DNA from 3 places in the Anoxybacillus sp. B2M1 genome. Region 2 is predicted to be linked to each of the others. Evidence: predicted binding sites of a transcription regulator. Region 2 holds the regulator's gene; each other region holds the start of a gene.

Region 1 (3,282 bases), 1.7 Mb from region 2:
GCTCAGCCAATGGCGGAATATGAATTTCAACGACTTGCAGCCGATAATATAAATCTTCGCGAAATGTTCCTTGGGAAATTAGCTTCCTTACATCTTGATTGGTGGCCGAAATAATTCGAATATCTAGGGTTTTCACTTGATGGCTGCCGATTCTTTGAATTTGTTTTTCTTGCAAAACGCGAAGCAGCTTTACCTGCAAAGACAATGGCATTTCGCCTATTTCATCAAGCATAATGGTTCCTTGGTCTGCTAATTCTAATAAACCGATTTTTCCTTCTTTTCGTGCCCCTGTAAATGCTCCTTTCTCATAGCCAAATAGTTCTGATTCTAGCAGCGGCTCCGGAATCGCTCCGCAGTTTACCTTGATAAACGGTTTGTCTTTCCGATCGCTTAAATGATGGATAAGATTGGCGATTACTTCCTTTCCAACACCAGATGGGCCCGTTAACAGAACACTTGTAGGATAGGGGGCGATCTGTTTTACTTTTTCGAAAATTCTCTTCATAGAATCGCTTAGAAACACCATTTTTTCTTCTGAACCATCGATCGAGAACGTATACCGATGATGCCCCATTTTAAAAAAGCTTTTGGCTTTTTCCAATTCGGCTTTCATTTGAATAAGATGGGAGATGTCTCTGACGCTTGTTACCACCATCTCGATCTCGCCTTGTTGATCAAATACAGGATTTCCCGTGACGATGACATCCTTTTTTCCGCCTATTTTTTGCAAAATCGAGATGCGCTTTTTCTCTCTTAACACAAGAAGAGAGACAGACTGATCAAAATATCCTTTCTTAACAAGGTCCTCCATATGATTGCCTATCAGTTCTTCTCTACGGAAGCCAGTGATTTCCTCATAGGCGGAGTTGACCATTAAGGTTCTTCCTTCTTTATCCACCACATAGATTCCATCTGTTGAAAATTCAATAATGGTTTCCATTTGCTTAAAAAGAGAATGGTAGTGCTCTATTTCGGATATATCTTGGAGGACGCTGATGGCTCCGGCCAATTCGCCATTTTGGTACACAGGAGTTCGATTGACAAGGCATTGGCGGCCCGCTATGTTCATTTTTACTCCAATTGAGCTTGTTTCGCTCTCTAACACATAGGGAAGCTGTGTGGTTGGGATGAGCTCCCGAATATCCTTCCCTTCCCAATGTTGGTTTTCGATCTGAAGGAGTTTTTTCGCAGAGGAGTTGATAAGCAAAATTTTCTTGTGGCGATCAACAACAATGACCCCGTTATGGATAGACGAAAAAATGCTTTCCCATATATGAGAATCTATGATTTTTTGTTTCATATAAGCCCTCCATATTTTTATAGATGGTGAATGAATTCACCATGTGGTGAAAAATATCACAATTCCTTTATTCGGCTCATATTTAAGCTTCTCCTTTTTGTTGGTGATTTTTTTCACCTTTTCCTCATTCCTATTTCCATCCCGTTTGCCTTGTCGCTATCTTTTCTAGCATTGGCATGATATTTGCTTGTAATAAAAATGAGTAAGAGAGGAGGGAAGCAAGTGATATGAACGGTGCCCCTTTCCGATTGGGCCGGCATAGAAAGTAATCGCTGGTTTGAAAAATCGTTCGTTTAGTTCGAGAGAATCAAAAAGATGAAGGAGGAATTTTGATGACGAATATGGTGAAAGCGCATCCTAAACTGTATGTGATGGATAACGGAAGGATGAGAATGGATAAAAACTGGATGATCGCCATGCATAATCCAGCGACGATTCACAATCCTCACGCGCCAACAGAATTTGTGGAATTTCCCATTTATACGGTGTTAATTGATCATCCAGAAGGCAAAATTCTTTTTGATACCGCTTGCAACCCCAATTCAATGGGACCTCAAGGGCGTTGGGCGGAATCGACGCAGCAAATGTTTCCATGGACGGCGAGCGAAGAGTGCCATCTTCACAATCGGCTAGAGCAATTAAAAGTGAGGCCGGAAGATATTAAGTTTGTAGTTGCCTCACATCTTCATCTTGATCATGCCGGATGTTTAGAAATGTTTACGAACGCAACGATTATTGTGCATGAGGATGAGCTAAATGGTACACTCCAATGTTATGCGCGCAATCAGAAAGAAGGGGCATACATTTGGGCTGATATTGATGCTTGGATTAAAAATCATCTGCAATGGCGCACCATAAAGCGGCATGAAGATCATCTTTTACTGGCGGAAGGGATCAGGGTGCTTAATTTTGGGAGCGGACATGCATGGGGGATGCTTGGGTTGCATGTAGAATTGCCGGAAACAGGCGGCATTATTCTTGCTTCTGATGCTGTTTATACGGCGGAAAGTTATGGTCCGCCGATTAAGCCGCCTGGCATTATTTACGATTCTCTTGGTTATATGAATACCGTCGAAAAAATCCGGCGAATAGCGAAGGAAACCCATTCACAGGTTTGGTTTGGACATGATTCAGAGCAATTTAAACAATTTCGTAAATCCACTGAGGGATTCTACGAATAAAGAAGGAGAAGAAGATCATGAGTGTTGCTAGGCTGGCTTTTACATCCCTTAGTTATGTCGGATGGGGAGCGTTGGAGCAATTGCTTCCGGAGGTTAGGCGTTTTTCGCCGAAAAGGATTCTTGTCGTCACAGATCCTGTACTTGAGAAAATCGGTTTCATTCAACGAGTAACAGCTCCTTTGATCCAACAAGGATACGAAGTGGAGCGATACACAGATGTCGTTCCAGAGCCTCCATTAGAAGTAGGAGAGAAGCTCGTTTCCATGACGCGCCAAGGCAAGTTTGATATGGTGATCGGAATCGGCGGGGGAAGCTCATTAGATTTAGCAAAATTAGCGGCTGTTTTGGCTGTACACGAGGGGACTGTTGCTGATTATTTAAACTTGACCGGCACCAAAACCGTCCAGCAAAAAGGGCTGCCGAAAATTTTGATTCCGACTACCTCAGGAACCGGTTCGGAGGTGACCAATATTTCCGTTCTTTCTTTGGAAACGACGAAAGATGTAGTAACGCATGATTATCTTTTAGCGGATGTAGCCATTGTCGATCCAGCATTGACCGTTACTGTGCCTCCTCGCGTCACAGCGGCTACCGGTATTGATGCATTGACCCATGCAGTGGAAGCCTATGTGTCTGTCCACGCCAACCCAACAACAGATGGCTTGGCTCTTCAAGCGATACGATTGATTGGGCGGTCTTTGCGAAAAGCGGTCGCAGACGGAAACGATAAACAAGCTCGGATCGACATGAGCAATGGCAGCTATTTAGCAGGACTCGCTTTCTTTCATGCGGGGGTGGCTG
Region 2 (3,282 bases):
GAAACGATTAAAATAGCTCCTGGATATGTTTGCAAGTATTGCTCAAGCCATGTTAATGTTTCGATATCTAAATGGTTTGTTGGTTCGTCCAAAATAAGAAGATCGGGTTTCATTAACAGCATTTTGCCCAGCGCCAAGCGGGTTCGTTGTCCACCGCTAAGCGATTGAACAAAAGTAGTGGTGTAATCATATTCAGAAAATCGCAGTCCATGCAAAACGGAACGAATGTCTGCTTCGTATTGGTATCCCCCTTGGTCTTTAAATTTTTCTTGCAGGATATCATATTCTTTTAGCAATTTATCGTAACGTTTTGGGTCTGCAAGAAGATCGGGATCTCCCATCTGCTGTTCCATTGTGCGCAGCTCTTGTTCCATTGCTTTTAATGGGGAAAACACGGTCATCATTTCCTCCCATATTGATAGGGTGGAATCGAGGCCGCTATCTTGGGCAAGATAACCGATCGTGACATCTTTAGGTTTGATGATTTCCCCGCTGTCATATGACATTTCGCCAGCCATGATTTTAAGTAGCGTTGATTTTCCCGCTCCGTTTCTTCCGACGAGAGCGATGCGGTCTTTTGACTGTATTTCTAATTTTATATTCGATAAAATAAGATCAGCGCCAAAATATTTAGAAAGTTGTCGTATTTGTAAAATGATCATTGTTTTTCACCTCTCGTTTTACTAGTGTATCGCAAGAGCTTTTACTTGGGCAATAAAACGAGTTAGAAAAGACAGACGGGAAAAAATAGTGTATAGTTTATAAGTGGAGGAGATATTATTGGCATCTTTTACGCATTTTAATGAACAAGGCCGCGCCAAAATGGTCGATATTACCGAAAAGGCGGATAGCGTGCGTGTGGCGGTGGCTCGGACAAGTATTACGGTGAGCCAGGAGATTTATGAAGGAATTGTCAGCCATTCAGTAAAAAAGGGAGATGTCCTTGCGGTTGCTCAAGTCGCTGGTATTATGGCGGCTAAAAAAACTGCTGATCTTATTCCCATGTGCCATCCTTTAATGTTAAAAGGAGTCGATATTCAATTCGAATGGAGGATGCATGAACAGAGCTGTGAGCTGATCATTACAGCGACTGTGAAAACGAAAGGGAGCACAGGGGTGGAGATGGAAGCGCTCACGGCTGCTTCGGTCTGTGCGCTTACGGTTTATGATATGTGCAAAGCGTTGGATAAAGGAATGGTGATTGGGCCAACATATCTCGTAGAAAAAGCCGGAGGGAAATCCGGACACTACCAGCGTAAAGCAAAGTAAGACGGTTTAAGTGAATGCGGGGGATTTATCATGAGCAATGAACAGCCGAAAATTCCACAGGCAACTGCTAAGCGATTACCACTATACTATCGTTTTTTAAAAAATTTATATGCCTCAGGAAAACAGCGAGTATCTTCAGCTGAATTAAGCGAAGCAGTTAAAGTCGATTCAGCAACCATTCGGCGTGATTTTTCTTATTTTGGGGCTCTTGGAAAAAAGGGTTATGGGTATAATGTTAGTTATTTATTATCGTTTTTTCGCAAGACGCTTGATCAAGATGAAATCACGGAAGTGGCATTAGTCGGAGTCGGAAATCTAGGAACAGCATTTTTAAATTATAATTTTATGAAAAATAATAATACAAAGATCGTGATGGCTTTTGACGTCGATCAAGCAAAAGTAGGGACAGAAGTGGGTGGAGTGCCTGTTTATCACTTAAATCAACTGGAAGAACTCATCCATGAACAAATTTCTGTGGCGATTTTAACCGTTCCAGCGCATGCTGCGCAGTCTATTACGGATCGTCTTGTGCAGAAGGGAATCAAAGGCATTTTGAATTTCACTCCTGCACGCCTAAATGTGCCGGAAAACATCCGGGTGCATCATATTGATTTGGCCATTGAGCTACAGTCGCTTGTATATTTTTTAAAGAATTACCCATCTGAATCAAATGGAGTGAACTCATTGTGAAATATTTACTTATTTTGCTTGTTATTGTCTTATTGTTTGGAACGAAAAAACTTCCAGAGCTGGGGAAATCGCTCGGCCAGTCGCTAAAAGAGTTTAAGAGTGCGACGAAGGGATTAACGGATGAAGAAGAAAACAACAAAAAAGCGTAACGATGAACGGTAGGATGGTTCCATATGAGCGATAAAGAAATGTCTGTATATGAACATCTTGGGGAATTAAGAAAACGATTGATTATTGTGCTGATTTTTTTCGCTATTGCTTTGACTGCCAGCTTCTTTCTTGTCGAGCCTGTGATTCGGTATTTGCAACAGGCTGATGAAGCAAGAGAGTTAACGATGAATGCCTTTCGATTGACCGATCCGATTAAAATTTATATGCAATTTGCATTTGTCATCGCTTTGATTATGACCGCACCAGTTTTGCTTTATCAAATTTGGGCCTTCGTCAGCCCTGGACTATACGAAAAAGAGAGAAAAGTGACACTTAGCTATATTCCATTGTCATTATTTTTATTTTTAAGCGGCATTAGCTTTGCCTATTTTGTTTTGTTTCCGTTTGTCGTCCGTTTTATGCAAGACTTGGCGACAGATCTAGGCATCAATCAAGTAATTGGCATTAACGAATATTTTACGTTTTTGCTTCAGCTTGTATTGCCGTTTGGTGCGTTATTTCAATTGCCGGTGCTTGTTATGTTTTTAACGCGTCTTGGGTTGATTACCCCTTTTTTACTGTCAAAAGGGAGAAGGTATGCGTATTTGCTTTTATTAATTGTAGCAGCGATCATAACCCCTCCAGATGTAATATCACAATTAATTGTGATGATTCCGTTGTCCTTTTTATATGAAGTGAGCATATGGATCTCAAGAATCGCCTATCGAAAAGTGCTTTTAGCGGAACAAGCAAGGGCTGACTTAAAATGAACGTCAGCCCTTTTTATTTTTGTTGATTTCGAATTCGAATATATAGGGTGATCAGTCGCAAAAATACACCGAAGTCTAAGGTGGCCAAGACCATTAAGGCAACGGTAGAGAAATTCCATATGCCCCCACGGGCGCTTTGAATGGCTAAATAAGTGAATAAAGCCCCCATTAGAAAGTAGAACAACGCGGTACTTAAAGGTGAAATTCTCATAATGAAAAGCCCCCAAATATAAATTGCATCTTGTCGGTTTCTTTTATGATTTGTCCAATATGATCAGCAAAGACGGTTTGCATCAAGACAACGAACGTATTCATCGTCACATGAGCAAAGATTGGAACGAAAATACGCTTTGTTTTGGCATAAAGAAAAGCAAATGTAAATCCCATGGCTGAATACAGGAGA
Region 3 (3,282 bases), 580 kb from region 2:
AAGCCTGGAGGTAATGTGTCAAACTTTCCTCTGCACATTTGGTCACCAGTTCGGTAAAAGGCTCCAATTCCCCTTCTACACTTGCTTTTTCTAACGATTCATAATACTTTAAGCGATGTTCAGGGCTTGCCTTAATAATCGCAGGAGGGTATCCATGGTGCATGAGTATAAAGTTCATCATCAAACGTGCGGTTCGTCCGTTCCCATCCGCAAAAGGATGGATATAGACAAGCCGAAAGTGAAGCTTTGCAGCTAATGGGACGGGATGAAGCGCGGTCTTATTTTGTTCATACCAAGAAAATAAATGATTCATTTCCTCTTGGACATTTAAAAAATGAACAGGATGATGAACGCTTCCTGAGATGCCTACATGATGTGTTCCGTGTTTCCCTGCATTTTCATTGTCAATATTTTTTAACATTCTTCAGTCGAGAAGTCTCCCACTTCTAAATCTTGCGAAGCTTGATGAAAGTGGGAGATGAATCGACTTCGGACAAGGACAGGCTTTTGCCTGTTCAATTGTCTGACCCTGTGGTAAAATAAACCTATGTCGTTCTTTCATAACTGGATATAGGAGGTTGCATGGAGAAAATAAAATGCGAAAACCAAGCTGATCCTTCCATGCGTAAAATATCCAAGGTACAAAAGAACTCCGAATTGTCGGACATCTAGGGTTGGAACGACCCGAAGTCACGCTCAGGGAGACGAAAGGCGGCTTTCGTCGTGGAACTGAGAAGCTCCCACTTCAAGCTTTAGCTAAGTGGTGAGTAGTTCACGACTAAGTAATGAATTTGTTTCAAAACCCATTCTGTCAGCGGTTCTTTTTTTGATACCAGCTCTTCGACGAAATCAATCGCCTCAGCATGGTTAATCGCTTCAAAATGTTCTTTTAATTTTTTTCCTCCAATCGTAATCCCTTCTTCTACCACCATTTTTGTTTCCAACAAATTCAATGTATTTCCTTCCATAGCGTTAGAATTGTAAATCCATTCAATACGGAATACTTCGCGTAAGTTTTTTACCAAACTAGGCGGTAGCGGTCTTTGAGCATCCAGTTTTGCCTTTAATTCATTTATTTTTTGAAACATGCCTTTCACCTCTTGATAGGAATCGCAATGGCGAATATGTTGATATACCGCTTTAATTATACTTTATGTTTATTGAGTAAAATATTAAAGTATATTTTGCATTTTAATAGTTAATATCAAAAAACAGAGGGTGAATGCCTGTCACTTGTCGAGAGCGGACAAAAGAGGGGCAACGAAATGTTTGTTCACTATGTCACAAATTCTCTACATATTTGTCACAAATCAGTCAACGTCCTTTAACAAAAGGCACATCGTTTTTCATTACAATAGTATGTGAAAGGTTGAACAATATTTTCACCGTATGATTAGGGGTAACATGCATCGAGGAGGGAAAGCTACGATGTCTGAACTGTTTTTAGCTCGGCTTCAATTTGGCGCAACCACGATTTTTCACTTTTTGTTTGTTCCGTTATCCATCGGTTTAGCTTTTATGGTTGCACTGATGGAAACATTTTATGTGGTGAAAAATCAAGAGATTTATAAAAAAATGGCGAAGTTTTGGGGGCATTTGTTTTTGATTAATTTCGCGGTTGGGGTGGTAACGGGAATTATTCAAGAGTTTCAGTTTGGAATGAACTGGTCAGAGTATTCGCGCTTTGTTGGGGATGTGTTCGGCGCTCCTTTGGCCATTGAAGGGCTGCTCGCTTTCTTTATGGAGTCGACGTTTATCGGTTTATGGATTTTTGGTTGGGGGCGTCTATCCAAGAAAATCCATTTATTGTGCATTTGGCTTGTTTCCATTGGAACGATGCTTTCGGCTCTTTGGATTTTGGCCGCAAACTCGTTTATGCAGGAACCTGTTGGCATCGTCATTCGGAATGGACGGGCTGAAATGAACGATTTCTTTGCTTTATTACGAAATCCACAATTATTAGTGGAATATCCGCACGTGATTTTTGGATCATTGGCGACAGGCGCTTTCTTCATTGGCGGCGTGAGCGCGTATAAATTATTGAAGCGGCAAGAAGTAGAGTTTTTCCAGAAGTCGTTTCAAATGGCGATGGTCGTTGCTTTGATTTCCGGACTCGGCGTGGCGTTTAGTGGACATGCCCAAGCGCAGCATTTAATGGAATCCCAGCCAATGAAAATGGCCGCAAGCGAAGGGCTGTGGCAGGACAGCGGCGATCCGGCGGCTTGGACGATTTTTGCCCTTATTGATGTGGAAAACCAAAAAAATAGCTTGGAGCTATCGATTCCGTATGCGTTAAGCTATCTTGCTTATGAGAAGTTTGAAGGCAAGGTGCCGGGAATGCTCACCTTGCAAAAGGAATATGAAGCAAAATACGGACCGGGCAACTATATTCCGCCGGTGAAAACGACGTTTTGGAGCTTCCGCATCATGGCGGGCGCAGGGCTGTTGATGATTGTGATGGCCGCGTTCGGCTTATGGTGGAATTTCCGGGAGACGCTAATGAAAAAATCAGCCTTTTTAAAGATCATGGTGGCCTTGATTGCCTTTCCATTTATCGCGAATACGGCGGGCTGGATTATGACAGAAATCGGCCGTCAGCCATGGACCGTTTTTGGATTGATGACGACAGCTCAATCGATTTCGCCAAATGTGTCTGTCGGCTCATTATTGTTCTCGTTCATTGCCTTTACCACGATTTATCTTATTTTGGCCATCGTGCTCATTTATCTGTTTGTGCGAGAAATTAAAAAAGGAGCCGGGCATCATGATGAACAGAAGGAAAGCGATCTTTCCGTGGATCCTTTTGAAAAGGAGGCCGTTCAAGGATGGCGTTAAATGAATTATGGTTTATTTTAGTTGCTGTCTTATTTATCGGATTCTTTTTTCTGGAAGGCTTCGACTTTGGTGTGGGAATGGCTGGACGGTTTCTTGGAAAAAATGATGTCGAACGACGCATCATGATCAATACGATCGGGCCATTCTGGGATGCCAATGAAGTGTGGCTTTTAACAGGGGGAGGAGCGATTTTTGCCGCGTTCCCTCATTGGTATGCGACGATGTTTAGCGGCTATTATATTCCGTTTGTCTTTGTCCTGCTTGCGTTGATTGGCCGCGGAGTCGCCTTTGAATTCAGAGGAAAGGTCGATCATCCAAGCTGGAAACAAACGTGGGATTGGATTATTTTCTTTGGAAGCATTCTCCCTCCGTTCCTCTTTGGCGTCTTATTTTCCAGCATATTAAGAGGAATGCCGATCGATCAATCGATGACACTGCACGCGGAGT

The links. Region 2 encodes Rex, which represses fermentation and respiration genes when NADH is low (regulators of the CRP and FNR family bind a similar motif). Its sites were predicted from a motif close to TTGTGAAATATTTCACAA; they were not measured.
Region 1: ahlS (AhlS family quorum-quenching N-acyl homoserine lactonase) is a predicted target of Rex. The motif match lies at 1,345-1,362, and genes of this name have one in related genera.
Region 3: GFC28_RS14380 (cytochrome ubiquinol oxidase subunit I) is a predicted target of Rex. The motif match lies at 1,360-1,377, and genes of this name have one in related genera.

The regions. Positions count from the first base shown of each region.
Region 1 covers NZ_CP015435.1:223,252-226,533, forward strand. Annotated here, with positions in the region: gene GFC28_RS01265 (sigma-54 interaction domain-containing protein) at 1-1,300, opposite strand, end outside; gene ahlS (AhlS family quorum-quenching N-acyl homoserine lactonase) at 1,633-2,481, shown strand; gene GFC28_RS01275 (iron-containing alcohol dehydrogenase) at 2,499-3,282, shown strand, end outside.
Region 2 covers NZ_CP015435.1:2,370,791-2,374,072, reverse strand. Annotated here, with positions in the region: gene GFC28_RS11475 (ABC transporter ATP-binding protein) at 1-662, opposite strand, end outside; gene moaC (cyclic pyranopterin monophosphate synthase MoaC) at 781-1,269, shown strand; gene GFC28_RS11465 (redox-sensing transcriptional repressor Rex) at 1,300-1,959, shown strand; gene tatA (twin-arginine translocase TatA/TatE family subunit) at 1,956-2,108, shown strand; gene tatC (twin-arginine translocase subunit TatC) at 2,133-2,879, shown strand; gene GFC28_RS11450 (YdiK family protein) at 2,893-3,090, opposite strand; gene GFC28_RS11445 (CPBP family intramembrane glutamic endopeptidase) at 3,087-3,282, opposite strand, start outside.
Region 3 covers NZ_CP015435.1:2,954,381-2,957,662, forward strand. Annotated here, with positions in the region: gene GFC28_RS14370 (Fic family protein) at 1-421, opposite strand, end outside; partial or broken gene GFC28_RS14375 (Fic family protein) at 774-1,088, opposite strand; gene GFC28_RS14380 (cytochrome ubiquinol oxidase subunit I) at 1,429-2,835, shown strand; gene cydB (cytochrome d ubiquinol oxidase subunit II) at 2,826-3,282, shown strand, end outside.